DNA from 4 places in the Lichenihabitans psoromatis genome. Region 4 is predicted to be linked to each of the others. Evidence: predicted binding sites of a transcription regulator. Region 4 holds the regulator's gene; each other region holds the start of a gene.

Region 1 (7,553 bases), 770 kb from region 4:
CCATGGGATCGGGCGCAGCTACATCGCCAAAGGGGTCGATGCCGCCGATGTGCGATCCTTCTTGACCGATGAAATGGGGAGAAACTGACCGTGGATCCGTTGCCAGCCGTCGGCGTCAGCGATTTTTGGCTCGACATCGGTATCGTGGTCATCTGCATCGTGCTGTCGGCTTGCTTTTCGAGCGCCGAGACAGCCCTGACCGCGACATCCCGCGCCCGGATCCATGCCATGGAAAAGGTGATGGGTGCGAAACGCGTCGCCACGGTGACGCGCCTCTTGGAAAGCCGCGCCCGTCTGATCGGCGCCATGCTGCTGGGCAACAATATCGCCAACATCGGCTCATCCGCGCTGATGACCAGTGTTCTGGTGGGCGTGTTCGGCGATCGGGGCGTGCTCTACGCGACCGGCATCATGACGTTCCTGCTGTTGGTCTTCGCCGAAGTCATGCCGAAGACGATCGCGATCAATCATCCCGAGCGCGTCTCCTTTTTCTTCGGGCCGGCCGCATCGGTGATCGTGGCGGTCTTCGGGCCGTTGCTGAAGGGCGTCGAGGTAATCGTCCAAGGCATCCTCATGGTATTCGGCGTCTCGCTTAGCGAGGGGCGCTCTATTCTGTCGGGCCATGACGAATTGAAGAGCACCGTCGATCTCCTGCACCGGGAGGGCGGTGTCGAGCGCGGCGACCGCGACATGTTCGGCGGTTTGCTCGATCTCGGCAATCTGACGGTCGAAGACGTGATGATCCACCGGACCAAGATGCGGACCATCAACGCGGATCTGCCGCCGCAGGAGATCGTGCGTGAGGCGCTGGCGTCTCCCCATACGCGCCTGCCGCTGTGGCGCGGCCAACCCGACGATATCGTTGGGGTGTTGCACGCCAAGGAGTTGTTGCGGGCCCTGAACGAGGCGCATGGCGATGCCGCCAGCTTGACCATCGAGGACCTCGCTTTCGAGACTTGGTTCGTGCCGGCGACGACAACCTTGCGCGACCAATTGCAGGCGTTCCTGAAGCGCAAGCTGCATTTTGCGCTGGTGGTCGACGAATACGGAGAAGTCATGGGTCTCGTGACGCTCGAAGATATTCTCGAGGAGATTGTCGGCGATATCATCGACGAGCACGACGTTGCGGCCCAGGGCGTGCGTCTGCAGCCTGACGGCGGCGTGATCGTGGAAGGGTCCGTGCCAATCCGCGACCTGAACCGCGTCATGAATTGGAGCCTGCCCGACGACGAGGCCACCACCATCGCGGGCCTTGTGATCCACGAGGCTCAAGCCATTCCCGAAACCGGGCAGATCTTTAAATTCCACGGTTTTCGGTTTGAAGTGCTGCGGAAGACCCGCAATCTTCTCGCGCAGTTGCGCGTTTCGCCCATGATTCCCGAGGACGATGCCGGCTGAACGGCACGTCTCGCCATAGACGCCACTCTTGAGGCCGCCCATGACCGCTCATTTTGTCCAATTCCCCTGCCTCGTCGACAATTATGGGGTGCTGGTTCATGACTCCGCGACCGGCGCGACGGCGAGTATCGATGCCCCCGACGCCGAGGCGGTCCTTGCGGCCCTCGATGCCCAGGGCTGGACCCTCACCGATATCTTGGTGACCCATCACCACGCCGACCACGTGCAAGGCATTCGGGGCCTTAAGGCACGGTTTCCCGACGTCCGCGTCGTCGCGCCCGCCAAGGAAGCAGCCAAGATCGGCGGCGTCGACCTGACCGTGAACGAACTCGATACCGTCAGAGTCGGCGAACTAGCCGCGAAGGTGATCGAAACGCCCGGCCACACGGCGGGCCACATCGTTTATTGGTTCGAGGCGCAGGACACATTATTTGCCGGCGACACACTGTTCGCGCTCGGTTGCGGCCGGGTGCTCGAGACCCCGCTCGACACGATGTATGATTCGCTGATGAAGCTGACGCATCTGCCGCTCGAAACCAACATTTATGCCGGCCACGAATATACGGTCTCGAATGCGCGGTTCGCTCTCACGGTCGATCCGACCAACGTCGTTCTGAAAGAGCGTGCCGCCCAAGTCGAGGCTCTTCGGGCGGAGGGCAAGCCGACGTTGCCGACCACCCTCGCGATCGAACTCGCCACCAACCCGTTCCTGCGCGCCGACAATCCCGACGTGCAGACAGCGGTTGGCATGGCCGGTGCCGACCCGGCCGCCGTCTTCGCGGACTTGCGGGAACGCAAGAACAAGGCCTGATCGCGATGAGCGCCTTCTCGTCCGGCGGCGGCCCAACCGGGGCCATGAAGGCCCGCGAGGTCATCCGTCTGCTCGGCTTGCTGCCCCATCCCGAAGGTGGCCATTATCGCGAGACCTTTCGCGATCCGCGTGTCGATCAGAACAGGCGGTCGATCTCGACCGCTATTCTGTTTCTCCTCGACATTGGGGAGGTTTCGGCCTGGCACCGCATCGACTCCACTGAAATCTGGCATTATCACGCCGGAGCACCGCTGGTTCTGACCCTGTCGCACAATGGTCACGACGCGGCGGCCCAGCATCTTGGCCCCGCTCTCGATCTCGGGCACACGCCCCAGATCGTGGTGCCAGCCGGAACCTGGCAGACCGCCGTCAGCCTCGGATCGTGGACGCTGGTCGGCTGCACGGTCGCGCCCGGCTTTCGCTTCGAGGCCTTCGAACTCGCCCCCGACGATTGGCGCCCGACACCGCGCCCCTACTCCCGGCCCTAGTCTGTCTGACGGCGCAAGACGCGCGTTAACCAAGACTTTCAATCTTAACGTTTTATTTACCTTAACGCTCGTCTCTCGAGCGCCTTCGTGTTTGGATGCTTCGTCTACCAAGCGTTCTTCTGCACTTACGTTCGAGATAATTAACGGGCGCAGTGCTGTCGAGATGGAGTTAATCCGTGCGTATCACTGTACAACTACTTGATCGTCGATGCCTCTTTCCCGTTTTGGCTGCCGTTTCGCTCGCCATCATGCCCAGCCTCGCATGGGCCGAGGTGGCCGGCACACCTGCGGCGACACCGCCAGCGTCGGTCGCGACCCCCGCGCCTGCCTCGCCTGCCCTTGCCTCGCCTGCCCCTGCCGCAACCGCAAATGCGTTCGATCAAGCACGCATCATCGTGGTGGAATGGAAAATCAAGAAAGGCCACGAGCAGGAGTTTCTAGACTATTGGGCGAAAAAATCCGTCGTGTCCGATCGGACGGGCCTCGTCGCCGAATTCATGACCACGCCTGAAAGCAAAGACAAATATCCGTGGATCAGCTGGGCCTCGATCGACGCTAACTCGCCCGATTACTCGGCGTTTTACAATATCGGCATTTGGAAGCAGGCCGGAGATTACGTGGGGCAGATCGGAAAATATATCGATCTCAACCGTCCCTCTTTGCCGTTCGAGGCCGACAAGCGCCATCGCGTGCTTTTGGCGCCGGCGGAATGGCGGATCGGCATGAGCAGCCTGCCGACGAAGGATGCCGAAGGCGTCAAATAGGACGATTCTTCCGAACACGCATGGGACGGTTAATATCTTATTGATTAATTCTCGCTAACGTGTCCGATGGTGCTCAGCGCCTTTGGAGACTTGGCCCCCATGCAGTTCATTCCGGTTTTCGCCGCATCGCTCATCCTGTCTGGGTGGAGCGGAGCCTCCTCCGTCGTGCCGGTCGCAGAACCGTCGGATGGAACCGAGGTCTATGTCGCCCAGATGGATCAAGACTGGAATGTGACGCGCGAGACGCGCGTCCCTTGCCCGATCGATAGCGGATGCGTCGTCACGTTCGGGCTCAGCCGACCGGATGGCGCTCGGGTCAAGCTGCTCCTCACCGGCATCGCGTCGGGACGGATTGCCGTCAAAACCCTCGTCGAGGATCGTGACGGCCGTTCCGTGCCGCAGGCCGATCGCTCGATCACGCTCGATCGTACGGGGTTCGGAGCCGACCATTTCCAGCCTGGCTTGACCGGATTGGCCGACGCACCCGCCGCACCCGCCGCAGTCGCACCCGTCGCGGACCAGCCGTTGATCCTCCTAGCCGTGAAGGTTCCGGGCTGGACCGCACCTCTCACCGCAGCCATGTCTGGCCTCGGCGATCGGACCTGAACCGCGCGTCAAGCCGAGTTGCACAAACCGCCTGATCGTTCGGAATCAAACATTTCGCATGGGGTCGTTGCCGTCATTGTCGCCCAACTGTCATATCTCCGTCGTAAACCCATCTCAGAGACCGACTAGAAGCCGTCGTGACCGCGTGTCCGGCGTGTGTGCCTGCCTTTTGGCATCGCCGTGGCGCTTAGCGGTCTGACGACATGAGAGGCGACGAATGAAACTCGATAAATTGCTCTGTGCGGCCGTGATTACCGCAGCAGTCTCGATGGGCAGCGCGAACGCGGCCAGCATCACGGGCGCGGGCTCCACGTTCGCTTACCCGATCCTTGCCAAGTGGGCCGACGCCTACCGCAAGGAAACCGGCAACAGCCTGAACTATCAGTCGATCGGTTCCGGCGGCGGCATCAAGCAGATCGAGGCCAACACGGTCACGTTCGGCGCCACCGACGCTCCGCTGACCGTCAAGGATCTCGATGCTAACGGTCTGGCTCAGTGGCCGCAGATCATGGGCGGCATCGTTCCCGTCGTGAATCTCGACGGCGTCAAGCCGGGCGAACTGGTTCTCGATGGCCCGGTGCTCGCACAGATCTACCTCGGCAAAATCACCAAGTGGGACGATGCCGCCATCGTCAAGCTGAACCCCAAGGTCAAGCTGCCCAGCCAAGCGATCGCCGTCGTGCATCGTTCGGACGGGTCGGGCACGACCTTCAACTACACCAACTATCTTTCCAAGGTTTCGCCTGACTGGAAGTCGACCGTCGGCGAGAACGCTTCGGTTCAGTGGCCGGTCGGTCTCGGTTCGAAGGGTAACGAGGGCGTCGCAGCTGGCGTCGGCCAGACCAAGGGCGCAATCGGCTACGTCGAATACGCCTATTCCAAGCAGAACAAGATGACCTACGCGAACATGATCAATGCCGATGGCAAGACCGTGTCGCCGACCTCGGAAAGCTTCCAGGCCGCTGCTGCCAATGCCGACTGGGCTCATGCTCCCGGTTTCTACCAGATCCTGACGAACGAGCCCGGCGCGACGTCTTGGCCGATCACGGCGTCGACCTTCATGCTGATCCACAAGAAGCCCTCCGACACGGCTGCTGTCGGCGAAGCTCTGAAGTTCTTCGATTGGTCCTTCGAGAAGGGCACCAAGATGGCCGAAGAGCTGGACTACATCCCGATGCCGGCTTCGGTCGTCACGCTCATCAAGAAGACCTGGACTGCCGACATCGTCGACGCTCAAGGCAAGCCGATCTACGCCGCCAAGTAAGGCGCCGTTCGGACGGAGGGAGGCTGAACGCCTCCCTCTTTTTTAAGACGTGGCATCGACGCCGGGCCAAAGAGCCGTGTGCTCGGGCCGAGGCTGTCGCGGAGAAGATCAGTGGCCGATGTGACAATGGATCGGGCAAGTCCCGCTCAATCGAGCGTAGGACGACGGGCCCAGGCTCTGGCCTCGCTCAAGACCGGCGACGTCGTTTTCAAATATATGACTCAAATCGCCGCGATCGCGGTGCTGATCATCCTCGGTGGCGTCATCGCCTCGCTGGTCAGCGGCTCGATCCCCGCCTTCAAGGCGTTCGGCTTCGACTTCATCACGACCGAGACCTGGAACCCGGTCACTGACAAATTCGGCGCCCTCGCCTCGATCTCCGGCACCATCACGACCTCGATCATCGCCATGGTGATCGCCGTGCCGATCGGCATCGGCGTCGCGATCTTCCTGACTGAGCTTTGCCCGCCCGTGCTGCGTCGCCCTCTCGGCATCGCGATCGAGCTTCTGGCCGGCATTCCGTCGATCATCTACGGCATCTGGGGCCTGTTTGTTCTGGCGCCCTTCCTGCAGCAATATATCGAGCCGGCTTTGATCGGCACCTTTGCAAATATCCCGGGCCTGTCATCGGTCTTCGCCGGCCCGCCCTACGGCATCGGCACGTTTACGGCCGGCTTCGTGCTCGCCATCATGGTGCTGCCCTTCATCACCTCGATCTCGCGCGACGTGTTCGAAACCGTTCCGCCCGTCTTGAAAGAGGCGGCCTACGGCGTCGGCAGTACGACCTGGGAGGTCGTCTGGAACGTTGTGATCCCCTATACACGGGTCGGCGTCATCGGCGGCGTTATGCTGGGGCTCGGCCGCGCCTTGGGCGAAACCATGGCGGTCACCTTCGTGATCGGCAACGCGCACCGCATCTCCGCATCGATCCTGGCGCCCGGCACCACCATCTCGGCCACGATCGCCAATGAATTCACGGAAGCGGTCGGCGACCTCTACACCTCGTCGCTCATCGCCCTCGGTCTCATCCTGTTCGTCATCACCTTCGTGGTGCTCGCCTTCGCGCGCCTGATGCTGATGCGGATCGAAAGCAAGAAGGGGGTCTGACCATGAGCCTTTACGCAGGACGTCGTCGCTCCAACTCCATCGCTATGACGCTGTGTTTCGCGGCCGCGATCTTCGGTCTGGGCTTCCTGGCCCTGATCCTCGGCACGCTCGTTTGGCGCGGTGTCGCAGGCCTCAACCTGGCGGTCTTCACCGAAATGACGCCGCCGCCCGGCAACGAGGGTGGCTTGCTCAACGCCATCGCAGGTTCGCTGGTCATGACCATCATCGGCGTCGCCATCGGAACACCGCTCGGCATGCTGGCCGGCACCTATATGGCCGAATATGGCCGCTTCTCGAAGCTCGCCATGGTGATCCGCTTCATCAACGACATCCTGCTGAGCGCGCCCTCGATCGTCATCGGCCTGTTCATCTACGAATTGTTGGTCGTCCGCATGGGACATTTCTCGGCCATCGCCGGCATCGTGGCGCTCGCCGTCATCGTGGTGCCGGTCGTGGTCCGCACCACCGAGGACATGCTGAATCTGGTGCCGACGCCGCTGCGGGAGGCGGCCTCCGCGCTCGGCATGCCGCGCTCGCACGTCATTCGGCGGGTGTGCTACAAAGCCGCTCGCGCCGGCTTGATCACCGGCGTGCTGCTCGCCATCGCCCGCGTCAGCGGCGAAACGGCCCCGCTGCTGTTCACCTCGCTCAACAATCAGTTCTGGAGCAGCGACCTCAACGCCCCGATGGCCAGCCTTCCGGTCGTCATCTTCCAGTTCGCGCTCAGCCCCTATCAGGATTGGCAGCAACTGGCCTGGACCGGCGCTTTGCTGATCACCTTTGCGGTGCTGACCCTGTCGATCGGCGCGCGCTGGCTGGCCGGCAAGACCGTCCGATAAGCATTATCCCGCCTCTATCCCGCGTCAGGCCCGATGTCCCACACGGACGTCCGGCATGGCGCGGTTTTGCGTTTTGGGCGCGCCTCGCGCCCGTCGGCCGAGGCCGTGGCAGCCTCATTTCCTTGACCCCGCCGCTTTTCTCCAACAAGACATGGGTCAAAGTCTAGGACATGGGTCAACGTTGAAACCGGAGCAGGCAAAGCCATGATCGACGCAGGCGTAATCGCCGACGATAGGGTGGGGCCCTTGGCCCGCAAGCAAACCGTTGCGGTGCGG
Region 2 (7,553 bases), 430 kb from region 4:
TCGCGCCAAGACCTTGAACGAGACGCTGGCGCAGCGCACCCTGGAAGTCGCCAAGGCGCTCGGTGACGGCAGCCGGGACGTGACACGCGCGTTGGACGAGAAGGCGAAGGAGATCAATGTTCTGTTGATCGACCGCTCCGGTCAGATCGCCGATACTCTTGCGGCCAAGGTCGCCGAAATCGATGGCGTGCTCGGCTCGCGTGCCGATGCGATCGCCGAGAGCCTGGATACCCGCATCGCGCGGTTGGAGCAGGATGTCGTCGAACGGCTCGATCAGGTTAGCACGACGCTCGATGGGCGTGGGACCGCGGTCACCAACGCCCTCGGCAGCCAAGCGAGCGAAATCGATCGCATCTTCGCCGAACGCACGAAAGCGATGGACACAGCGGCGGCGCAGCGGAGCCAAGCGCTTTACGCCGCGCTCGACACCCACGTCCAATCCCTCACCACCACCTTCGGGACCAGCGCCGAACAGGCCGCCGGGGCCCTCGAGGAACGCACCGCTTGGATGCACGAGACGCTGACGTCGCGGCTCGACGACATCCGCACCACGATCGGGACCGGTGTCGACGATATCGAGCGCACACTCGAGGCGCGGACGACCGCCATCAACGATGCCGTCACGCAGCATGTCGACGGCATCAAGACGGTCGTCGGCGACAGTGTGACGGTGTTGCATGACGCGCTCGGCACGCAGGCCGATGCGATCCAGCTCCAGGCGAACGAGATTCGCGCGGCGCTTGCGGCTCGGGAAAACGACGTCGGTCGGGCGATCAACGGCCATGTTGACACGATGAAGACCGTGCTGGGTGGCTCGGTTGCGGATCTCCAGGGTGTCATCGCGACCCATGCGGCCGATGTCGGACATCACGTCGAAGCAATTGACGCGATGCTGACGGTCCGAGCGGATGCGCTCCAGAACAGCTTGTTGACGCATTCGAATGCCGTCGATCACGCGCTTGGCGTTACCCAATCCATGATGGCCAACATGCTCGGCGCGCGCGCCAACGAGATCGAGCGGACGCTCGGACAGCGGGCGAGCGAGATCAACGCCTCGCTCGCGACCCATGTCGGGACGATGCAGAACGCGCTCGACGGCTCAGCCGAACGCCTCGACCACGCGCTTGCGCTTCGCGCCGAGGATATTTCCGAGACGCTGGGACGCCGAACCACCGAGATCGAAGGGGTCCTGACCGGCAACATCGAGGCGCTTCAAACGTCGTTGACCGGCAACGTCACCACGATGGGCAACGTCCTCGGCACGGGGATTTCGGTGCTCGACCGCTCGCTCGCCCAACATGCCGCGAGCATGGCTCGCACCCTCGAAAGCCGCTCGAGCGAGATCGGAACCGCGCTCGACGGCAATGCCGCCCAGCTGCGTGCCACGCTGGACGACGCCATCCGTGCCCTCGACAACTTGCTCGATGGCGGCGCCGAACGGCTCGCCACGACGCTACAGGCCAGCACGACCGGCCTCGGCGATAGCCTCGAGACGCATCTCGGCCTCGTCCGCGACACGTTGACGACGGCCGTTCACGACCTCGACGGCTCCCTCGGGTCGCGGACCCAGGAGATCAATCAGGCGATCGGTGATCGGCTGGAAGAGCTCCATACGACACTCGAAACGCGTCTCGGGGACATCAGCAACGCGCTCGACGAACGCGGCCGCGTGCTGCACCAGACCCTCGCGAGCCGGTCGGGCGATCTCCATGATCTCTTCGACAACAAGGGGCCGATCCTGGTCGACCTCCTGTCGGCGCGGGGCGGCGAAGTCGCGCAGGAACTCGCCGGCATCGGCGAGATGGTGGCGCAGACGATCGAAGATCGCGGACATGCGATCGTTCAGCATCTCGGCGCCAAGCAGGCGGAACTGACCACGTCCATCGATCAGTCCGCGCAGACGCTCCGTCGCTCGCTCGATGCAGGCGCGCGCACCTCGGTCGCGGCTCTGGTCGGGACCAGCGACACGCTGAAGAATGAAGTTGGGGCGCTGCTCGAGCGGCTCGGCGCAACCAATGCGGCACTTTCGCATCTGATTGACGAAGCGTCCGCGACCCTCTCGGGCGTGGACACAGGCTTGCAGAACCGTCTGGCCGACTTCAACGACAACATCGGCCTCGTCACCGCGCAGGTCGACGCGATCAGCCAATCGGCCGAAACCAGCATTGGCGACGCGCGCGCCGTGGCTGGGTCGATCGAGACGCATCATCAGGCTTTGATCGATGCGGCACAGGCGCTGGCACAGACGCAGGCCGAGGTCGATGCAGAGATCGATGGTCGCCGCGCGACGCTCGATGGACTGCTGGCTAATGTGAACGCCCGGGTCGAAGACTTCGACGGTGTCATGCGCTCTTTTGCGAGCCTTGTGGACGATTCGCTCGATCACGCCGAGACGCGGGCGCGCGACCTCGGCACTTTCCTGGCCGACTCGGCTCAAGCCACGACGGGCGCCATTAGCGAGCATTTCGACGCCGTGCGGACCGTTACGGTGGACGAACGCGACCGAACTGCCGCCGCGTTGCGGACGATCCACGATCAGTCGACAGCCGACATGACAGCGATCTTCGGCAGCGCAGTCGAGAAGTTCCGCGCGTCGGCCGGCGAAATCCGGCAGATGGCGAGTGAGATCCATCGCGAGCTCGAAACCGCCAGCCAGGATCTGCATCGGTCGACCATCGAGTTGCCGCGCGAAACGGCCGAGCAGGCCGCCGAGGTTCGTCGCGTGGTAAACGAGCAAGTCAAAGCGCTGCAGGATCTGACGGCGGTCATCGCCCGAACCAGCAACGGCAACGATGTGATCGAGCCCGCCTCGGCCCGACGGACAAACAGCACGGAGACCGCGGTCTCAACAGGGCGCGCGCCGGCGCGGGCGGCTGAGCCCCGTAGCCAGCAACTTGTGCCGGCACGTGCTCCGGTGCGGACGACAGACGCCACCCGCAATCCGGACGGGGGTCCGCGGCTTCCCGCTGCGGCGCGTCCTGCTCCGCTGACCGGCGAACGTGGCCCGGGGTGGTTGTCGGATCTTCTCGCTCGCGCCTCGTTCGACGATAATGTCGAGGCGTCAGAGGGGTCTCCGGCGTTGGAAGCGGTCAAGCCGCCTGCCCCGCAACAGGCCGCCTCCACAACGGCGGGGTCGCTCGCGAGCATCTCGTTCGATATTGGCCGGTTGATCGACGAGGCGGCAGCGACCCAAGCATGGGAGCGCTTCCGTCGGGGCGAGACCCACGTGTTCGGACGCTCGATCTACACGGCTCAGGGTCAACAGACCTTCGAGGAGGTCCGTCGCCGCTATCGCAGCGACGCGGACTTCACCGAGACCGTGAACCGCTACACGCAGGAGTTCGAGCGGTTGCTCAGTGAGGTCAGCCGAGACGACACCGACGGCAGCGTGACACGCCGCTATCTCTCCTCCGAGACCGGCAAGGTCTATACGATGCTGGCCCATGCGGCTGGGCGTCTCGGCTGACGTCGAGGAGCCTCCGTCCATGATGCGAACACTGACCGCCGCGATCGAGACCTTTCGGCTCGCGGCGCCATTCGTGATCGCGCGGGGCGCCAAGACCGTCAGCACGGTCGTGGTAGCCACTATTCAGCAGGGGGAGCATCGCGGCCGGGGCGAATGTGTGCCCTACGGACGCTATGGCGAGACGGTCGATAGCGTCTTGGCGCAGATCGCAAGCCTCCGGAACGCGATCGAAAACGGCGCCGATCGGGAGGCGTTGCAGAGCATGCTGCCTGCCGGAGCGGCGCGTAACGCGGTGGATTGCGCGCTGTGGGATCTCGAGGCCAAGCGCCTGGGTCTCCGGGCCGAAACACTGGCCGGTCTGCATCGGATCGGCCCGGCCACCACGGCCTACACCCTATCGCTCGGGACGCCGGACAGCATGGCCGATGCGGCGCGCGCGGCCGCAGAACGCCCGTTGCTGAAGCTCAAACTTGGGGGCGCTGGAGACCCGGACCGGATTGCGGCGGTGCGGGCGGCGGCACCGGATGCGGAGTTGATCGTCGATGCCAACGAGGCGTGGCGCGAAGACGACCTTGATCGCAACTTCGCGGCCTGTGTTGCGGCCCATGTCGCGCTCGTCGAACAGCCCTTGCCAGCAGGTCAGGATGGCGCTCTCGCCCGCATGACGCGCCCGGTTCCGGTTTGCGCCGATGAAAGTGTTCATGACCGAAACGGCTTGGCGGCCCTCGTCGACCGGTATGATGTGATCAACATCAAACTCGACAAGACGGGCGGCTTGACCGAGGCTTTGGCTCTGGCCGACGAGGGTGAGCGGCTTGGCTTCGGACTGTTCGTCGGGTGTATGGTCGGAACATCGCTCGCCATGGCGCCCGCGATGCTGCTCGCGCCACGCGCACGCTTCGTCGACCTCGACGGGCCGCTGCTCCTGGCTGAGGATCGGCCGCATGGACTGGTCTATGACGGGTCGATGGTTTATCCGCCGAGCGCGGAGCTCTGGGGCTAGGCCAGCGGCGTCGAGCCGCCCTATTCCATGACGGCCGCCTTCAGAATACAAACCATTGTGGCGCGCGCGAACTCGCCCGATCGATTGCGAATCGTGTGCGGACGGTCGCACCGGTAGCGAAGCGTCTCGCCAGCGCGAACGCGATCGGTCGCGCCCGCGACTTCAACCTCCAACTCGCCCTCGATAACAGATAGACATTCGATCGAGCCGCGCTGATGCGCCTCCGAATCCAGCATGCCGCCCGGATCGGCTGAAAAATCATACCATTGCAGCCATTCAACCGTCTTGATCCAGCCGATGATGGCCAACCGACACCGGCCATCGTCCGAAACAAGCATCGGCGTGTCGCCTCGGCTCGATTTTTCGACGAAGGGCTCATCCTCGGCCGCCTGCAGCACCCGGTCGATCGAAATGTCGAGAGCCTGCGCGAGTCGCCAGATGGTCGCGAGAGTTGGGTTGGTCTCGTTACGCTCGATCTGACTGATGATGGATTTGGCGACGCCGGATTGTTCGGACAGCTCGGACAACGACAAGTTGTAGGCTTTGCGGAGACGCTGAACCGTCTTCCCGAGTTGGCCTGAAACTGCGATGGCGCCCGCCTCGAGAGCTTTCGCTTTGTCCCGTCCTTCGACGCCCATCGGAAACGCACCTGCAAGTTGATCGTCGGACAAGCCCAAGCTTTGACCCGTCCAGCCTTCGCAGCCGTTTGCCATTCTAAACGATTTCGTTTGGATTATCGAACGAAACTTTGAATCATTCCGGTTCAACGACGTCGGTCTCTGGTCTGGCCCACCCGTCGCCTCGTTGCCAAATTGGCGCTCTGGACAGGATTTTGGGCTTATCCCGCACCGCAGCGGTGCCGAAGCTTCAATTTCGGGGCAATGTCACATCAGTGCCATGCCGCTGGGGACATGAGATACCAATCAGGGATTTTGGCTGGATGACGGCGATGACCCAAGACATTCGACATTTTCGATCGCTTTTCATTTCGGACCTGCACCTTGGAACCAAGGGATGTCAGGCCGGGCTCTTGCTCGACTTTCTCAAGCGGCACGACGCCGACACGATCTATCTCGTCGGTGACATCATTGACGGCTGGCGGCTGCGGAGTGGGTGGTATTGGCCACAGCTTCACAATGACATTTTGCAGAAGCTGCTGCGGAAGGTCCGCAAGGGCGCCCGCATGGTCTACATCCCTGGCAACCACGATGAATTCGCCCGCGAATATGTCGGCTATAATTTCGGCGGCGTCGAGATCATGCGCGACACCACCCATGTGACGGCGGACGGTCGGCGCTTCCTCGTCACCCATGGCGACGACTTTGATATCGTGGTCAGACATGCCCGCTGGCTCGCGCTTCTGGGCGACTGGGCCTATGAGGCGGCGCTGAAGACCAACACCTATTTCAACATCGTGCGGCGACGTCTCGGCTTTCCATATTGGTCCTTCTCGGCCTGGGCCAAGCTCAAGGTGAAAAACGCCGTCAACTTCATTGGATCGTTCGAGACGGCACTCGCCGAGCAGGCGCTGAAACACAATGTCGATGGCGTGATCTGCGGCCACATCCATCATGCCGTCATCCGAGAGATCAACGGCATCACCTACATCAACACCGGCGACTTCGTTGAATCCTGCTCGGTGGTGGTCGAGCATTACGACGGCAGTTTCGAGATCATCCGCTGGTTGATGCTGGGTCCGAGCATGGAAGCCGAGCCTGCCGACGTTGATGATCTGGGACAGGCGAAAGTCGCAGCCTGATGCGGATCGTTATTGCGACCGATGCTTGGCATCCGCAGGTCAATGGCGTGGTACGGTCGATCGAAGCGATGGCAAAAGCGGCGCGTCCGCTCGGTGCCGAGGTCGAGTTCCTGACGCCGGAGGGCTTTGCCTCGGTCAGCATGCCGACCTATCCCGACATTCAGTTGGCCTTCGCGACGTCGCCTGCCGTGGCACGGCGGATGGCAGATCTGAAACCAGACCATATTCATATTGCGACCGAAGGCCCGATTGGCCTCGCGACCCGTCACTATTGCCGCCGGGCCGGGCTGGTCTTCACCACCAGCTACCACACGCAATTTCCCGACTATATCGCGGCGCGTGCTCCGATTCCGAAGCGTCTGACATTTGCGGCTTTGCGCTGGTTTCATAACGGCAGCGCCGGAACCATGGTGTCGACCGGCAGTATCGAGCGTGAATTGACCGCCAATGGCTTCCGCAACCTGATGCGCTGGTCGCGCGGCGTCGACCAAGACATGTTCAAGCCACGCGCCATGTCCGTTCTCGACCTGCCGCGCCCGATCTTTCTCTCGGTTGGCCGTGTCGCTGTCGAAAAGAACGTCGAGGCGTTCCTGTCGCTCGACCTGCCCGGCTCGAAGGTTGTCGTCGGCGATGGTCCGGCGCGGGAGGATCTGCAGGCGCGCTTCCCCGATGTCACATTTCTCGGCATGCAGACCGGCGAGGCGCTTGCGGCGATCTACGCGAGCGCCGACGTCTTCGTCTTTCCGAGCCGCACCGACACGTTTGGGATCGTGCTGCTCGAAGCGCTGGCGAGCGGTCTTCCGGTCGCGGCGTATCCGGTGCCCGGCCCGAACGACGTGATCGGAGAGAGTGACGTTGGGGTGCTGGACGAGAATCTGGAACTCGCCTGTCGCAAGGCCCTGACGGTGGCGCGCGACAAGGCACGAGCTTTCGCACTGAGGTTCACCTGGACCGAAAGCGCCCGGCAATTCCTCAACAATGTCATGCTGGCGCGAAGCGCCAGCCCGCAGCCGCTGGCACAGCGAATTTCCGACGTCGCTTAGAGTATCGGCCCACGGGACCCCCTAACGGACATCCGGCGCGGCCTTTTCGGACATGCTCACGCATAGGCAGGCACCGACGGGTCGCCCATGAGGCTGCCGTCGGCGCTGATTACGCGGATGCGTCAGGCGTCCTCGGCCTCGTCCGGAAGGTCGATGTTGATGGTCCGCATGTCGCGGCTGTAGATCAGGATTTCGCGCTTCCCGGCATGGTTGGCAGGCGCCACGATGCCTTCCTTTTCCATCCGTTCGACGAGCGACGCGGCCTTGTTGTACCCCACCGAG
Region 3 (7,553 bases), 1.4 Mb from region 4:
GCATCGGCATAGGATAGGGATTTGGTTTCGTCGGGCATGGCCACCGTCGTTGTGCGTGCTGAAAGGGTTTTTAGCCGCTGAGCGCATCCGCGCAAGGCTCGACTGACACCATCGATCGACGCCTGCCGCAAGGAGTTGCGGTGACTGCGGCGCGCGATGGGGTCTCGATCGCGATCGGCGCCTCCGATCGTCCTCACGACAGGGTGTGCGGCCGCGTGCCGATAGCGTCAATGAACCGCTCGAAGATTTTTGCCAGCCTTCCCAATCTGATCACGGTCGGTCGCTTGTTTCTGGTGCCGCTCGTGATCGAACTCATCAGCGATCGGCGCTGGATGCAGGCCTTCGCGGTGTTTCTGGTGGCCGGACTTTCCGATGCCGTCGACGGCTATCTCGCGAAGCGCTTCGATCTCCGGACCGAGCTCGGGGCCTATCTCGATCCCATCGCCGATAAGGCCTTGCTGGTCTCGATCTATATTGCGCTGGCTTTCGCGGTCGTCATCCCGAACTGGCTCGCCATCATCGTGGTGTCACGCGACCTGATGATTGTCGGAGCCGTCCTGGTCGCGGCGGTTCTCGACAAGCCGGTTCCGATCCGTCCGTTGCCGATCTCCAAGCTGAATACGACGGCGCAGATCATTTTTGCGGCGGGAGTGTTGGGTATGAACGGTTTCGGGGCAGACCTCGGCGTCGGTTTTCAAATCGCCTTGGCGACGGTTGCGGCATTGACGGTCGCGTCCGCCGGGGCGTATCTCGCGCAATGGCTCGAGCATATGAGCGCATGACGGAACGGTCGAAAGAAGCGGCGCGACAATGACCCTGCAACGCCAAGTTTTGATCTGGTTCGCGTTTCTCGCCTTGCTGATCTACGCGCTCGTGATGCTCTCGAGCGTGCTGCTGCCCTTTGCGGCGGGGCTGACGCTCGGCTACCTGCTCGATCCTTTGGCTGAGCGGCTCGAGCGCCTTGGTCTTGGGCGGCTCGGCGCAACGCTTTTGCTGCTCGCCCTCTTCGTGCTCCTGCTCGTTCTCATCGTGCTGATGCTGGTGCCGATCCTGGCGCACCAATTCGCGTCGCTGATCGAGAACCTTCCGGGTTTCGCGGTCAAGCTGCAGCAGTTGGTGACCGAACAGGGAACGCGGCTCGTCAACGGCTATGGAGGCGAGACGCTCCGGAAGTTCGGTCTGAGCGGCGGGCTTAGCCCGTCCGATTTCCAGAACTCCATTGGCTCGGTCGTCGGGCAGGGCTCGAATTACCTCGTCGGCGTCTTGAAATCGCTCTGGTCAGGCGGCACGGCCTTGCTCAGTCTGCTGTCGCTGATGATCGTGACGCCCGTCGTCGCCTTCTACATCCTGCTCGATTGGAAAAGCATGATCGCGGCGATCGATGGGTGGGTGCCGCTTGCTCACCGCGAGGATGTTCGGCAGATCGCCCGCGATATCGATGCGGCCTTCGCCGGTTTCGCGCGCGGGCAGTCCATCGTCTGTATCTTCCTGGGGCTCTGGTATGGCATCGGGCTCACGCTCGTCGGGCTGAACTTCGGCTTTCTCATCGGCATTACGGGCGGCTTCCTGAGCTTCATCCCCTATGTCGGCTCGCTGGCCGTACTGCTCTTCGCGGTCGCGGTAGCGCTGGTTCAGAGCTGGCCCGATTGGACTCTCGTCGCTCTGACGGTCGGTGTCGTGACGACCGGGCAGTTTCTCGAAGGCAACATTCTCTCGCCGAATCTCGTCGGCGCCTCGGTGGGCCTGCATCCCGTTTGGGTCATGTTCGCCTTGCTGGCCTTCGGTGCCTTGTTCGGCTTCACCGGCCTCATCATCGCGGTTCCGCTCGCGGCGGCAGCGGGCGTTCTGGCTCGTTTCGCGCTCCGCAAATATCTGGTGAGCCCGCTCTACACCGGGGAGCCCGACGAGACGATCGCTGGACGCATCCCAAAAGCGCTGCGCCGCGAGGCGTGAACGACGTGCCTGGGGGCCTCCCATGCAGCAATTGACGTTCGATCTCAGCCTGCCGCCTCGATATGGGCGCGATGATTATCTCGTCTCGACCTCGAACGCCGCCGCTCTGGCGATGATCGACCGCTGGCCGGACTGGCCCGACAGCGTCATGATTTTGGTCGGGCCGAAGGGGGCTGGGAAAAGCCATCTTGCGGCTCTTTGGGCGGCGGACGCTAAAGCCATGGTCGCGACGGCCGATCTGCTCTCGGGGCCGGACCTGCCCACACTGCCGACCCGCCCCGTGCTGATCGACGATGCCGACCAGCTTGGCTCGAGCGAAGCGCAGTTGTTTCATCTGATGAACCTCGTGCGTGAACAGCATTCCGCTTTATTGCTGACTGCGCTGCAGCCGCCGGATCGTTGGGGACTAGCCACGCCGGATCTGCTCTCGCGTCTGCGGCTCGCCCCCATGGTCCGGATCGAACCGCCGGACGACGATCTAATGCGCGCCGTCCTGATAAAACTCTTCGCTGACCGGCAGCTCACGGTCGACGAGCAGGTGGTGGCCTATCTCTTGCTGCAGCTCGATCGGTCGATCGACGCGGCCCGACGCGTGGTCGAGGTGCTGGATCAATCGGCTTTGAGCCTCAATCGGAAGGTCACGCGCGCCATGGCGGCCAAGCTGTTAGAGTCCAACCAGGCGGATGAAGACAACCCGCTGGACCATGACCTTTAGGGACCGGCATGGGAGCGTCACGGTTGCGCTATATGGTGTCCGGCGAGGGCCAGATGCTATGGATGGAGTCGCAACCTGTTGCCGGCGATCCGTATGAGGCGGACACGACAGGCATAACGCTTTGGAGCATTCGAACCTGATGGACAGCGAACTGAAGGCCGATGAAGCGACCATCGCGAGCGCCGGCATTGATCTCGCAAGCTCACCCAAGCGGTTCATCAACCGGGAAATTTCCTGGCTTCAGTTCAATCGTCGCGTGTTGGAGGAATCATCCAACCCCAACCATCCGCTGCTCGAACGGCTTCGCTTTCTGTCGATCTCGGCCAATAATCTCGATGAATTTTTCATGGTGCGGGTTGCCGGTCTTCACGGACAGGTCAATTCCGGCGTTCGAACCGTCTCCCAAGATGGCCTGACCCCATCCGAGCAACTGGCCAGCATCTCGGCCGCCGTCGCGGATCTCGGCAACGAGCAGCAGCGGCTGTGGCTCGATCTCCGCGTCGAGCTGCAGGCCAACGGGATCGTGATCGTCGAGCCTCAGGATCTCGACCCGCAGGAGCGGACCTGGCTCGAAAACCACTTCCAGTCGCACGTGTTCCCGATTCTGACGCCGCTGGCGATCGATCCGGCGCATCCATTCCCCTTTATTCCGAATCTGGGCTTCACGCTTGCGCTCGACCTTGACCGCAAGGCGGACGGACGACGGCTTCATGCGCTGATCCGTATGCCGAGCAAGATCGATCGCTTTATCCGGCTCCCCGACCAATTCTCGCCCGGCGTCGTGCGGGTGGTCACGCTCGAGAACCTCATCGCGATGAACACCTCGCGGCTGTTCCCCGGCTATTCGGTCTATGGGCAGGGCGTGTTTCGAGTGATCCGCGACAGCGATCTCGAGGTCGAGGAAGAGGCCGAAGATTTGGTCCTGCTGTTCGAATCGGCTCTGAAGCGCCGTCGGCGCGGGTCGGTGATCCGCCTCGAACTCGATTCCAACATGCCAGAGGGTCTGCGGCTCCTGGTCGGGGAAGAACTCGACGTCTCGTCCGATCTCGCCTTCACGGTCGACGGCATGATCGCGCTCAACGAACTGTCGGAGCTCGTCTCGATCGAGCGGCCCGATCTCAAATTCCCACCCTATAACGTTCGCTTCCCAGAGCGGGTGCGCGACAATGGCGGTGATTGCTTTGCGGCGATCCGGGTCAAAGACCTCGTGGTGCACCACCCCTATGAGTCATTCGACGTGGTGGTGCAGTTCCTGACCCAGGCGGCACGCGACCCAAACGTCGTCGCGATCAAGCAGACGCTGTACCGCACCTCGAAAGACAGCCCGATCGTCCGCGCGCTGATCGAGGCCGCCGAAGCCGGCAAGTCGGTCACGGCCTTGGTCGAATTGAAAGCGCGCTTCGACGAAGAAGCCAACATCCGCTGGGCGCGCGATCTCGAGCGGGCGGGCGCCCAGGTGGTGTTCGGCTTCATCGAACTGAAAACCCACGGCAAACTTTCCATGGTGGTTCGACGCGAGGGCGGCAGCCTCGCGACCTATTGCCATGTCGGGACCGGCAACTATCACCCGCAGACGGCACGCATCTATACCGACATCTCGTTCTTTACGGCCGATCCTGCGATCGGGCGGGATGTCTTGCGGATTTTCAACTTCATCACGGGCTATGCCGATCCCGTCGGGCTCGAGCAGATGTCGGTGTCGCCGTTCACCTTGAAGCAAAAGCTGCTGGACCACATCGCCGCGGAAGCGGCCTTCGCCCAAGCCGGCAAGCCGGCCAATATCTGGCTGAAGTGCAACTCGCTCGTCGATCCCGACATCATCGATGCGCTTTACGCCGCCAGCGGGGCAGGCGTGCGGATCGATCTCGTCGTGCGAGGCATCTGCTGCCTGCGTCCGGGTGTGCCGGGCCTATCCGACAACATCCGCGCGAAATCCATCGTCGGCCGATTTCTGGAGCATTCCCGCGTCTACGCGTTTGGCGGCGGCTACGGGCTGCCGCACTCGAAAGCCAACGTCTACATCTCCTCGGCCGATCTCATGCCGCGTAATCTCGAGCGACGGGTCGAGGTCCTGTTGCCGATCAACAATCCGACCGTCCACGACCAGATCCTGAACCAGATCATGATCGCCAACCTGATCGATAATCAGCAGAGTTTTCGAGTTCTTCCGGATGGGAGCAGCCAGAGAATCGTCTCCGGGCCAGACGAGGAGCCGTTCAATGCCCACAATTATTTTATGACGAACCCCAGCCTGTCCGGCCGCGGCAAGTCGCTGAAAGAATCCAGCCCCAAAATCCTGCTCAAGCGTCTCAACAAGCGATGACCTTGATGCGCCTCGAGAGAAAGTCTTGCTTGTGACTGTTGTTCACCCCGCTCCGGGACGGTTGGCGGGTTCCCCTGTTGCGATCGTCGACATCGGATCAAATTCGGTTCGCCTCGTCGCTTATGAGTCGCTGTCGCGTGCCCTGACGCCGATCTTCAACGAAAAGGTTCTCTGCGGTCTCGGCAAGGGCGTCGCGACAACCGGGGTTTTGGCCCAGGATGCCATCGACAAAGCCCTCGCGGCCTTGCGGTGTTTCCGTGTCATGTGCCGCAATATGGAGATCACCGACATCTTCGTGCTCGCCACAGCGGCGACGCGCGATGCCTCGAACGGCCATCAATTCCTGGAACTCGCCCGGGCCGCGATTGGCACCGATATCGCGCTGATCGGCGGCCTGCGCGAGGCCGAACTATCAGCCAAGGGCGTTATTTCCGGCTTCCATCAACCGGATGGCATTGTCGGCGATCTTGGTGGCGGCTCCCTCGAACTCGTCGACGTCCGAGGCACCCGGATCGGGTCGGGTATTTCCCTCCCGATCGGCGGCTTGGCGCTTAGCGACCTGTCCAAGAACTCGCCGAAGCGGGCCGTCAAGATCGTGCGGGATGCCTTGGCGGCGGCTGCGCCGTTGAAGGATCTGAAAGGCCGAACCTTCTATGCGGTCGGCGGAACGTGGCGGGCGCTCGCGGCCCTCCACATGCGGCAGCGCGACTATCCGCTTCATGTGATGCACGGCTACGTCATTCCCGGCAATGACCCCGAGATCTTCTCGAGCTTGATCGAACCATCCGATACGGATGCCGCCGCATCGCTCGCGACGGTATCGGCGAGCCGGCGGCCTTTGCTCGGTTTCGGTGCCGTCGTGCTGGAAGAAGTCATTCGCATCGGCAAGCCCAAGGATGTCGTGGTGTCGACGCTCGGCGTCCGCGAGGGCATGTTGTTCGAGCGCTTGAGCGAAGAGGTTCGCCGCAAGGATGCGTTGCTGCAAGCGGCGGCCGAACTCAATGCGCTCCGGTCGCGAAACCCCCGCCATGGTCACGACCTCACCGCCTGGACCGACGAGCTGTTCACGACAGGGCTGATCGAAGAGACGGTCGAACAAAAACGGCTTCGTCATGCCGCCTGTCTGCTCTCGGACACGGCGTGGCGCGCCCATCCCGACTATCGCAGCGCGCAAGCCTTCAGCACGATCGCCAATGCGGCCTTCGTCGGCATCGATCATCCGGGGCGCGGATTTTTGGCCCTGGCGATCAACTATCGCTACGAGGGTCTCGATGGGGACGTGAATGCGCAGTTGCGCTCGCTCGTGCTGCCAGCCGGGATCGAGCGTGCAAAGCTTATCGGTGCGATCCTGCGAGTTGCCATCCAGGTGTCGTCGGCCATGGGGGGCGTGCTGCCGCGGGCGCCGTTGCGCTGCGGCAAGTCCAAGCTGACCCTCACGCTTCCGCGCGATCTCGCCGACTTGGCGACCGTTCGCCTCAACAACCGGCTGAAGCAAGTCGCCAAATTGCTCGGGCGTGAAGCGGAGATCAAGGTCGAGGACTGACGCTCAAGACAGAGCGATCGAGACGGTCGTCAGCTCTCGGGTGCGTCCTGCCACTCGAGAGCGACGACTTTGCCGCGCTCGACCGTGAGGGCGAGGCGGCCGTGTTTCAATTCAATGGCTTTGAGGCCGAAGAGGTCGCGACGCCATCCCTGGAGTGCCGGCACGTCCGCCTTGTCGTCGAGCGTGATGGCCTCGAGCTCGTCGACGGTGGCGATCATCTTGGCCGCGACGCCATGCCCTTCGGCGACCTGGCGGAGCAGGACCTTGAGCAGTTCGACAGTGGCGCCACAGGCAGAGCCGTTTCGGCGGTCTCGCTCGATCTTCGGCAAGGTTTTGGGGTCACGATCGAGCCCGCGTTGAACGGCCGTGACGACATCGGCGCCGGAGCGCGATCGATCCATGCCACGTGGAACTGCGCGAAGTTCCAGCAGTGACTCGATGGTTCGGGGCGCCGCCAGGGCGACCTCGATCAACGCGTCGTCCTTCAGGATGCGCGAGCGCGGCACGTCGCGGGACTGCGCTTCCTCCTCCCGCCATTTGGCGAGTTCCATCATGACGGCGAGATCGCGTGGCTTGCGAACGCGGGAGCGGAACCGTTCCCACGCGCTTTCGGGATGTTGCTCGTAGGTGGCGGGCGATGTCAGCGTCCGCATCTCGTCGCCCAGCCATGTCAGGCGACCCGTCTTTTCGAGCTGAGCCTTCAAGGTGCGGTAGATGTCGCGTAGATGCGTCACATCGGCGATCGCATAGGTGACTTGCGCCTCCGATAAGGGGCGCCGCGCCCAATCGGTGAAGCGGGACGATTTGTCGATCTGCACCTTGCAGATCGTCTGCACCAACTCGCCATAGGACACCTGATCGCCGAAACCGCACACCATGGCGGCGACTTGCGTATCGAAGATCGGGAAAGGGATGATGCCGGCGCTCTTCCAGATGATTTCGAGATCCTGGCGTGCCGCATGGAACACTTTGACGACGGCCGTATCGCGCATGAGCTGGAAAAACGGCTCGAGGTCGAT
Region 4 (7,553 bases):
GAGCAGGATCTGAACGAGCTCCGCGCGCGGGTCGGCATGGTTTTTCAAAAGCCGACGCCGTTCCCGATGTCGATCTACGACAACATCGCGTTTGGCATCAAATTGTTCGAGAAGCTGCCGAAGAGCGAGCTCGATGGACGTGTCGAAAAGGCGTTGCGCGGCGCCGCCTTGTGGAACGAGGTCAGCAACAAGCTGAACGCGAGCGGCCTGAGCCTCTCGGGCGGTCAGCAACAGCGCCTCTGTATCGCCCGAACCGTGGCGATCAGCCCGGAGGTGATCCTCCTCGATGAGCCCTGTTCGGCACTCGACCCGATCTCGACGGCACGTGTCGAGGAACTGATCGACGAGTTGAAGGCGAGCTACACGATCGTGATCGTGACGCATAGCATGCAGCAGGCTGCCCGCGTGTCCGACCGCACTGCCTTCATGTATCTCGGCGAATTGATCGAATTCGACGACACCAAGAAGATCTTCACCTCGCCGGCCCAGACGCGGACGCAAGACTACATCACGGGTCGTTTCGGCTAAGGCTCTAGACAGACGGGCGATCGTCGCACGGCGCGGCACCGCGCAACGATCGAGTCGCTCGACCGCCTCCCACCCTCTTGCGGATGATCCGCTCCAGCCGCGAAGGACCTCAAACATGCCCGAACATATCGTCAGCGCCTACGACAAGGAACTCGAGAGCCTCGGCCGCAAGATCGCCGAAATGGGCGGCATCGCCGAAAAGATGCTGTCCGACGCGATGGATGCGCTGACCAATAGCGACGTCGATCTCGCCCGTTCGGTCGTGGCGATGGACCCGCGTCTCGACATCCTGCAACGGCAGATCGAAGACAGCGCGATCCTGACGATCGCCAAGCGTCAGCCGATGGCGATGGATCTGCGCGAGATCGTAGCGGCCATCCGGGTGTCAGGCGACCTCGAACGGGTTGGTGACCTCGCCAAGAACATCGCGTCCCGCGCCATGAAGATCGCGTCCGAGCAGCGCCTGCCTCGCGCCGTTATCGGTTTGAAGCATATGAACGAATTGGCGGCGACGCAGCTGAAGGACGTTCTCGACGCTTACGCCCAGCGCGACGTCGAACAGGTTCAGGCTGTTTGGACCCGCGACGCCGAGCTCGATGCCCTGGAAGATTCGGTCTTCCGCGATCTCCTCACGTTTATGATGGAAGATCCGCGCAATATTTCGTTCTGTGCCCATCTCCTCTTCTGCTCCAAGAATATCGAGCGGGTCGGCGACCATACGACCAACATCGCCGAGACGGTCTATTACCTCGTCACCGGCGAAACCTTGCCGATGGATCGGCCCAAGGGCCGGATGTCGAGCCTGATCCCGACCGACGCCGCCGATGAGGTTGCCTGAGACTGGATCGGCTCGCCTCGTGTCGCCGATCATCCGGGCCATGTCGGAGACGACGGCGAGCCGTACAGGATGTGGCGATCACGATCATGCCCCCGGCTCATGGCGCGGACACGCCGCCTGACGCCCGGGCAAAGGAGCATTCGTCATGAATAGCATGCGGACCACGATCAAGAGCGGCTCCGTCGGGACGGCGCCGCACATCCTCGTGGTCGAAGACGAACAGGCGCTGGGGTTGCTGCTGTCCTACAATCTCGAGGCGGAAGGCTTCACGGTCGAACGTGTGGAGCGCGGTGACGAGGCCGAACTCCGCCTGAGCGAAATGCCGCCGGATCTCGTCATTCTCGATTGGATGCTGCCGGGCGTTTCGGGCCTCGAAATTTGCCGTCGCCTGCGTGCGCGTGAATCGACCCGGACGTTGCCGGTGATCATGCTGACGGCGCGCGGCGAAGAGGGCGAGCGCGTGCGTGGCCTGTCGGTCGGGGCCGACGATTACGTCGTGAAACCCTTCTCGGTGCCCGAATTGATGGCGCGGGTCCGGTCCCTGCTGCGTCGCTCGAAGCCGGAGCGTCTGGCCAATCGGCTCATGGCTGGCGACCTCGATCTCGATCGCGAGACCCGCAGGGTGCGCCGAGCCGGACGCGACGTTCATCTCGGCCCGACGGAATTTCGCTTGCTGGAATATCTAATGGAACGGCCGGGCCGTGTCTTCTCCCGCTCGCAATTGTTGGACGGGGTCTGGGGCATGTCGGTCGAGATCGACGAGCGCACGGTCGACGTGCATGTCGGGCGCCTGCGGAAATCGCTCTCGCGCGGGCGGGAACGTGATCCTCTGCGCACCGTGCGCGGCGCGGGCTATTCCTTCGACGAAACCTTCGGCAAAGCCTGAGGCCCGTTCCTAAAGCAGCATCATCTCCTGCGCGCGGATAATGACGGCTTCCTGGCGGAAAATCGTCTCGAGATGTTGCCGATAGTCGCTCCACCACGCGCGGTCGAGGTCATCGCACATGATCTCCATCACGACGATCTCGTCACGGCTGGTCGGCTGGCCACCGCGCTTCCAATGCCCCTCGGCCGGCGAGCGCGTATAGGCCGTGACGCCGCCGAAACGCTCGGTCAGAGCAGCCGCCATCGTCTCGTAATGCGATTTCGGAAACAGGCGACTATCATTGTCGAAAACCGGAAGCAGGACCTGAATCAACACCATGACGGCCTCGTGCATTTGACGTCGTCGTCTCCCCGCATCGTGGCGCCAAGCTTGTGGGCGACCTTGTCACATGCGTGCCATCCGAAAATCCGAAACTGCAACGAGACAGACCCTGGAGCCGCGAATGAACGACCAGCATACCCCCAATCCCATGTCGGATGTGCAACGGATCCAGAACGAGATCGCAGACAGCTTCGACGAGGAACTCGAACTTGAAATGGACGATCAGCGCCTCGAACAAGCGCTGGATTCGCTCTCCGACCATCCCGAGCGCGAGTCTCTCGATCGGCGGGTCTATTTCAAGGAGTTGTTCCGCCTGCAGCGCGATCTCGTGCGTCTGCAGGATTGGGTCCAGCACCAGAAGCTGAAAGTCGTGGTGATCTTCGAAGGTCGGGACAGCGCCGGCAAGGGCGGGGTCATCAAGCGCATCACCCAGCGGCTCAATCCGCGCGTGTGCCGCGTCGTGGCACTGCCGGCGCCGAGCGAGCGCGAGCGGACACAATGGTATTTCCAACGCTATGTGGCGCATCTGCCGGCCGCCGGTGAAATGGTGCTGCTCGATCGCAGCTGGTACAATCGCGCCGGGGTCGAGCGCGTCATGGGCTTCTGCACCGAAGCCGAGGTCGAAGAATTTTTCCGTTCGGTTCCAGAGTTCGAACGGATGCTGGTCCGGTCCGGCATCATCCTGATCAAATATTGGTTCTCGATCACCGACGAAGAGCAGGAATTCCGCTTCAACATGCGGATCCACGATCCGCTCAAGCAGTGGAAGCTCAGCCCGATGGATGTCGAATCCCGCAGCCGCTGGGAGGATTACACCAAGGCCAAGGAAGCGATGCTGGCCAAGACCAATATTCCGGAAGCGCCCTGGTGGGTCGTCGAGGCGGTTGATAAGAAGAAGGCGCGGCTCAATTGCATCGCGCATCTGCTTAGCCAGATTCCGCATGAGGACGTGCCCCGCGCGCCGGTCGTCCTGCCCGAACGCGTCCACCATGCCGATTACGTGCGCCATCCGGTCCCGGCCGAGATGCACGTTCCCTCGCGCTACTGACGCAAGCCAAAGGCCGACGCTTCCGGGCGTCGGCCACTCACCAGACGATCGCGCGCGCCTCAGGCCAGGACCGGCGCGCTGCTCAATGAAGGTCCCGATGTGAGCGATCCGCCGCGATGTTGCGGGCGTGGATCCAGGTTTTCGGCTGGGTCGTATCGCCGTCGCCGAGCGCGCATTGGACCATGACGCTGTCGCTCCAATGGCCGAATTTGTAGCCGACCGACGGCAGGATGCCGACGCGCTTGAAGCCGCATGATTCATGCAGCCGGATCGAGGCCTCGTTGGCGCCATCGATATAGCCAATAATCTGGCGATAGCCACCGGCCGCGCAGGCCTCGATCAAGGCCGGCAGCAACCGACGGCCGATGCCGGCATGCAGATGTTCGTGATGCACGTAGATCGAGTGTTTCAACGTGTAGCGGTAAGCGGGGCGCTTGCGAAACGGCACCGCATAGGCATACCCGGCCACAACGCCGTCCCGCTCGGCCACAAGATGGGGGAGCCGCTTTTTCCGCATCGTCTTGCGGCGGCGTTTCAGATCCTCGGCATTGGGCGGCTCGGGCTCATAATCGCCGAGTTCGCCGACGCCGCGCTGGATATGGTGCGCGTAGATGGCCAGCATCGCCGGCACGTCCGCATCCGACGACGGTCGGATCGTGATCTCTCCTGGACTCTCCAAGGTTAAAGCCCCTCGCGCGTCACGTAGGTATAAAACCGGATCGCGCCATCCGCCGCGACTTCCCGATAGAGCCCCTGGATTTCAGCCTCGAAGCCCGGGAACAGATTGGCGCTTCGCTCGAACATCTTGAAATAATCCAGCATCGGCTTCGACCGTTCGTTGATCCGCTCGCCCGGCACAAGGGTTCCGATGCCGGGCGGATAGACCAGCATCAGCGTCGTGGCGATGCGGCCGTCGATCTGGTCGATCGGCAGATAGTCGACCTTGTTGCGGGTTAATTGCTTCACGGCCTCGTGCGGCTCCATCACCATATCGGGCAGATGGGCTGGCGAAAACTGCGCCTTCTGCATCGCGCTGGTTCCGGCATCGCGGTGGAAGGCGTGGAAATCGTGACAGAGGTCGCGCAAGCGAAGGCCGCGATACCGTTTGGGGCGTCGATTGACGAATTCCGGCATGGCCTCCTCCAGCGGCACGTTTTCATCATGCAGCCGCTTGAAGGCGACGAGGGCACTGATCAACGTACCGGCCTTGCTGGACTCGACGCCCGGCGTCAGGAGGAACAGCAAAGAGTTGAGATCGTTCTTCTCCGCAACCACACGGTTTTCGCGCAGATATTGCGCCACGATCGGGGCCGGAACACCATGCTCCGCATAGGCGCCGGTCGTCCGGTCGAAGCCCGGCGTCAGGATGGTCAGCTTAGCCGGGTCCGTCATGGCGTAATGCTCGGCCACATGGGTAAACCCGTGCCAAGCCGCTCCCGGCGTATATTCCCAATATTGCCGGCCCGCTGCGAGTTCGTCGGTCGGCACGCTTTCCCAAGTGGCTTCGCGCGGCTCGTCGCCGTCGACGAGAGGCGGAAGGCTGACCTTGTCGGCCACGAAGGGATCGAAGAACCAACGGCGCAGCGGATCCTGCTCCTTGTCCTCGAACTCGCGCCGGATCGCGCGAAGCTTTTTCCGCAATTCGATGCCGAGCCGGATCGTATCATCCCACAGCACGACGCCGGAGCGGCCCTTCATCATCTGTGCGCCGACATCGAGCGAGGCGAAGATCGGATAGAAGGGCGAGGTCGACGCGTGCAGCAGGAAGCTTTCGTTGAAACGCCGATGCTCGACACGCCGGGTCTGCCCGCGGATGTGGCTATCCTTGGTGTGGATCTGCGAGGCCTGCGAAAAGCTCGCGAGCTGTTTATGCGTCGATTGAGTCGCGATGATACCAGGCGAGGTTTCGTCGAGTGATTTCAGGCCCATGGCGAAGCTTCCAGCAAATAGCGGATGGAACTTCATGAAGCCGGCCCAGGCCTCGTCGAACAGGATGTAGTCGCAGAGGTGGCCGATCTTGGCCAGGATCATCTCGGCGTTATAGATCGTGCCGTCATAGGTGCATTGCTCGATCACGGCGACGCGGAACGGCCGTTCGCGCTGCCACGCGTCCTTATCTTCGATCAGCGGATTGGTGCGGATCTTCTCGCGTATGGCCGCTTCATCCAGCGCCTCGTGATAGATCGGGCCGATCAGGCCGAAGGCGTTGCGATCGGTTTCGAGAAATACAGGGATGGCACCGCCCAAGAAGAGCGCGCCATGTACCGCCGCCTTGTGGTTGTTGCGGTCGAACAGCACGAGGTCACCGTCCGTGACGAGAGCCGACAGCACGATCTTGTTCGAGGCCGAGGTGCCGTTGAGCACGAAATAGGTCTTTTCGGCGCCGAAAATGACAGCCGCTTCCTTTTGGGCCTGCAAGGCCGGCCCCTCGTGGACCAGCAGATCACCGAGATCGAGCACCGAATTGTCGAGATCGTCGCGGAACACCGCCTCGCCGAGATGTTCGACGAAGATGCGCCCGATCGGGCTGCGATTGTAGAAGATGCCGCCATTATGGCCGGGACAGGTCCAGAGCTGGTTCCCCTCCTCCGCATAATCCACCAGCGCGCCGAAGAAGGGCGTCTTCAGCGTCTCGGCATATTGCTTCAGACGGCTGACGAGATTGCGAGCGATGAAATCCGGCGTTTCTTCCGCGAGAAAGATATAGCCGTCGATGAAGTCCAGCACTTCGACCGGAATATCCTCGAGGCGCTTGCGGCGCACCATGATGATGATCGGCATTTCGAGGCCGCGCTTCCGCATCAGGTCGATCAGCGCCGCGGCCTTGCCGTCGAGGCCGCGCTTGCCCCAATCCACGACCATGCAGCCGATCGCCGCATCGGTCTGCACCGCAATGGCCGCGTCGTCGACCCGTCGCGCACGCACCACTTCGAAGCCGAGTTTCTCGACCGAGGAGATGATCTGCTGAACCCGCACGCCCTCGAGATCGTCGGGATCGAAATTGGGCGCGCAGATCAGGACGGTGAAACGACGAAAGAAGTCCATGTGGCTCGCGATCCTGAAGAAAAAACTAGTCCTACGCTTCGGTCTTTGACGATCTTGTGACGGCGCCTCGAATCGCGTCCGTCACGGTCCCGATCAGGCGCCGCCGCCATCGCCGCCATCGGGCGCCAAGGCGCGGCGAACGCCCCAGTCCCGCAAAATCTCGCGCATGTCGTCAGCGACGAAATAACGGGCGCTGTCCACATCATAATGGTCGGCCAGCAACTCGTCATAATCCGTCATCCGATGCCGGATGTAGGCCACGAGCGATAGCCACGCGGCTTCTTCGGGCGTGGCCCGCTTGAGAGCGGGGCTGCCGCAGGCATGGTCGACCACCACCGCAAATTCATGCGCCGGAATAGCTGGCGCCAAGCGCCGCAAGGCTGTTTCGATGGAGGTCTGTCGCGTCATCACGGCAGGCGATGAACCGAGCCGGCCCGCAAGGCAAGCCGAAATTGCCGCTCGATCCGCCCGGACCGTCGTCAACTTGCAATGAAGCCCGCAGATGGAGTGGGATGGGATCGGATCTTGCAAGTCCGACGCGACTCCGCTCCGCTCCGACCGACGAGAATGACCCGCATGTACGAATTCGACATGATCGTGATCGGGAGTGGCCCCTCGGGGCGGCGGGCCGCCGTGCAAACCGCCAAACTCGGCAAATCCGTGCTGGTCATCGAGAAGGGGCGCCGGGTCGGCGGCGTGTCGGTCCATACCGGCACCATCCCGTCCAAGACGCTGCGCGAGACGGTGCTGAATCTGTCGGGCTGGCGGGAGCGCGGCTTTTATGGCCGGTCCTATCGGGTCAAACACGACATCGACGCGACCGACCTCATGGCGCGCCTTCACAAGACGCTCGATCACGAGGTCGAGGTCCTCGAGCATCAATTCAG

The links. Region 4 encodes PhoB, which activates phosphate uptake and scavenging genes when phosphate is short. Its sites were predicted from a motif close to TGTCATNNANCTGTCAT; they were not measured.
Region 1: a site for PhoB is predicted at 4,145-4,161, ahead of pstS (phosphate ABC transporter substrate-binding protein PstS). Genes of this name have one in related genera too.
Region 2: a site for PhoB is predicted at 5,352-5,368, ahead of EY713_RS12515 (UDP-2,3-diacylglucosamine diphosphatase). Genes of this name have one in related genera too.
Region 3: a site for PhoB is predicted at 2,762-2,778, ahead of EY713_RS17080 (RNA degradosome polyphosphate kinase). Genes of this name have one in related genera too.

What each region holds. Positions count from the first base shown of each region.
Region 1 covers NZ_CP036515.1:1,479,001-1,486,553, forward strand. The annotation lists gene aroB (3-dehydroquinate synthase) at 1-88, shown strand, start outside; gene EY713_RS06890 (HlyC/CorC family transporter) at 91-1,398, shown strand; gene gloB (hydroxyacylglutathione hydrolase) at 1,439-2,209, shown strand; gene EY713_RS06900 (cupin domain-containing protein) at 2,254-2,697, shown strand; gene EY713_RS06905 (hypothetical protein) at 2,874-3,461, shown strand; gene EY713_RS06910 (hypothetical protein) at 3,561-4,067, shown strand; gene pstS (phosphate ABC transporter substrate-binding protein PstS) at 4,285-5,331, shown strand; gene pstC (phosphate ABC transporter permease subunit PstC) at 5,548-6,438, shown strand; gene pstA (phosphate ABC transporter permease PstA) at 6,441-7,277, shown strand; gene ispG (flavodoxin-dependent (E)-4-hydroxy-3-methylbut-2-enyl-diphosphate synthase) at 7,482-7,553, shown strand, end outside.
Region 2 covers NZ_CP036515.1:2,688,158-2,695,710, reverse strand. The annotation lists gene EY713_RS12530 (apolipoprotein A-IV repeat region-like domain-containing protein) at 1-3,466, shown strand, start outside; gene dgcA (N-acetyl-D-Glu racemase DgcA) at 3,489-4,469, shown strand; gene EY713_RS12520 (helix-turn-helix domain-containing protein) at 4,490-5,107, opposite strand; gene EY713_RS12515 (UDP-2,3-diacylglucosamine diphosphatase) at 5,410-6,228, shown strand; gene EY713_RS12510 (glycosyltransferase family 4 protein) at 6,228-7,271, shown strand; gene EY713_RS12505 (DNA translocase FtsK) at 7,394-7,553, opposite strand, start outside.
Region 3 covers NZ_CP036515.1:3,651,918-3,659,470, reverse strand. The annotation lists gene purM (phosphoribosylformylglycinamidine cyclo-ligase) at 1-38, opposite strand, end outside; gene EY713_RS17095 (CDP-alcohol phosphatidyltransferase family protein) at 231-782, shown strand; gene EY713_RS17090 (AI-2E family transporter) at 811-1,953, shown strand; gene EY713_RS17085 (P-loop NTPase family protein) at 1,976-2,668, shown strand; gene EY713_RS17080 (RNA degradosome polyphosphate kinase) at 2,808-4,991, shown strand; gene EY713_RS17075 (Ppx/GppA family phosphatase) at 5,023-6,534, shown strand; gene rnd (ribonuclease D) at 6,564-7,553, opposite strand, start outside.
Region 4 covers NZ_CP036515.1:2,253,798-2,261,350, reverse strand. The annotation lists gene pstB (phosphate ABC transporter ATP-binding protein PstB) at 1-528, shown strand, start outside; gene phoU (phosphate signaling complex protein PhoU) at 644-1,366, shown strand; gene phoB (phosphate regulon transcriptional regulator PhoB) at 1,512-2,252, shown strand; gene EY713_RS10525 (hypothetical protein) at 2,262-2,570, opposite strand; gene ppk2 (polyphosphate kinase 2) at 2,695-3,621, shown strand; gene EY713_RS10515 (GNAT family N-acetyltransferase) at 3,704-4,243, opposite strand; gene EY713_RS10510 (Orn/Lys/Arg family decarboxylase) at 4,303-6,666, opposite strand; gene EY713_RS10505 (DUF2293 domain-containing protein) at 6,760-7,074, opposite strand; gene sthA (Si-specific NAD(P)(+) transhydrogenase) at 7,243-7,553, shown strand, end outside.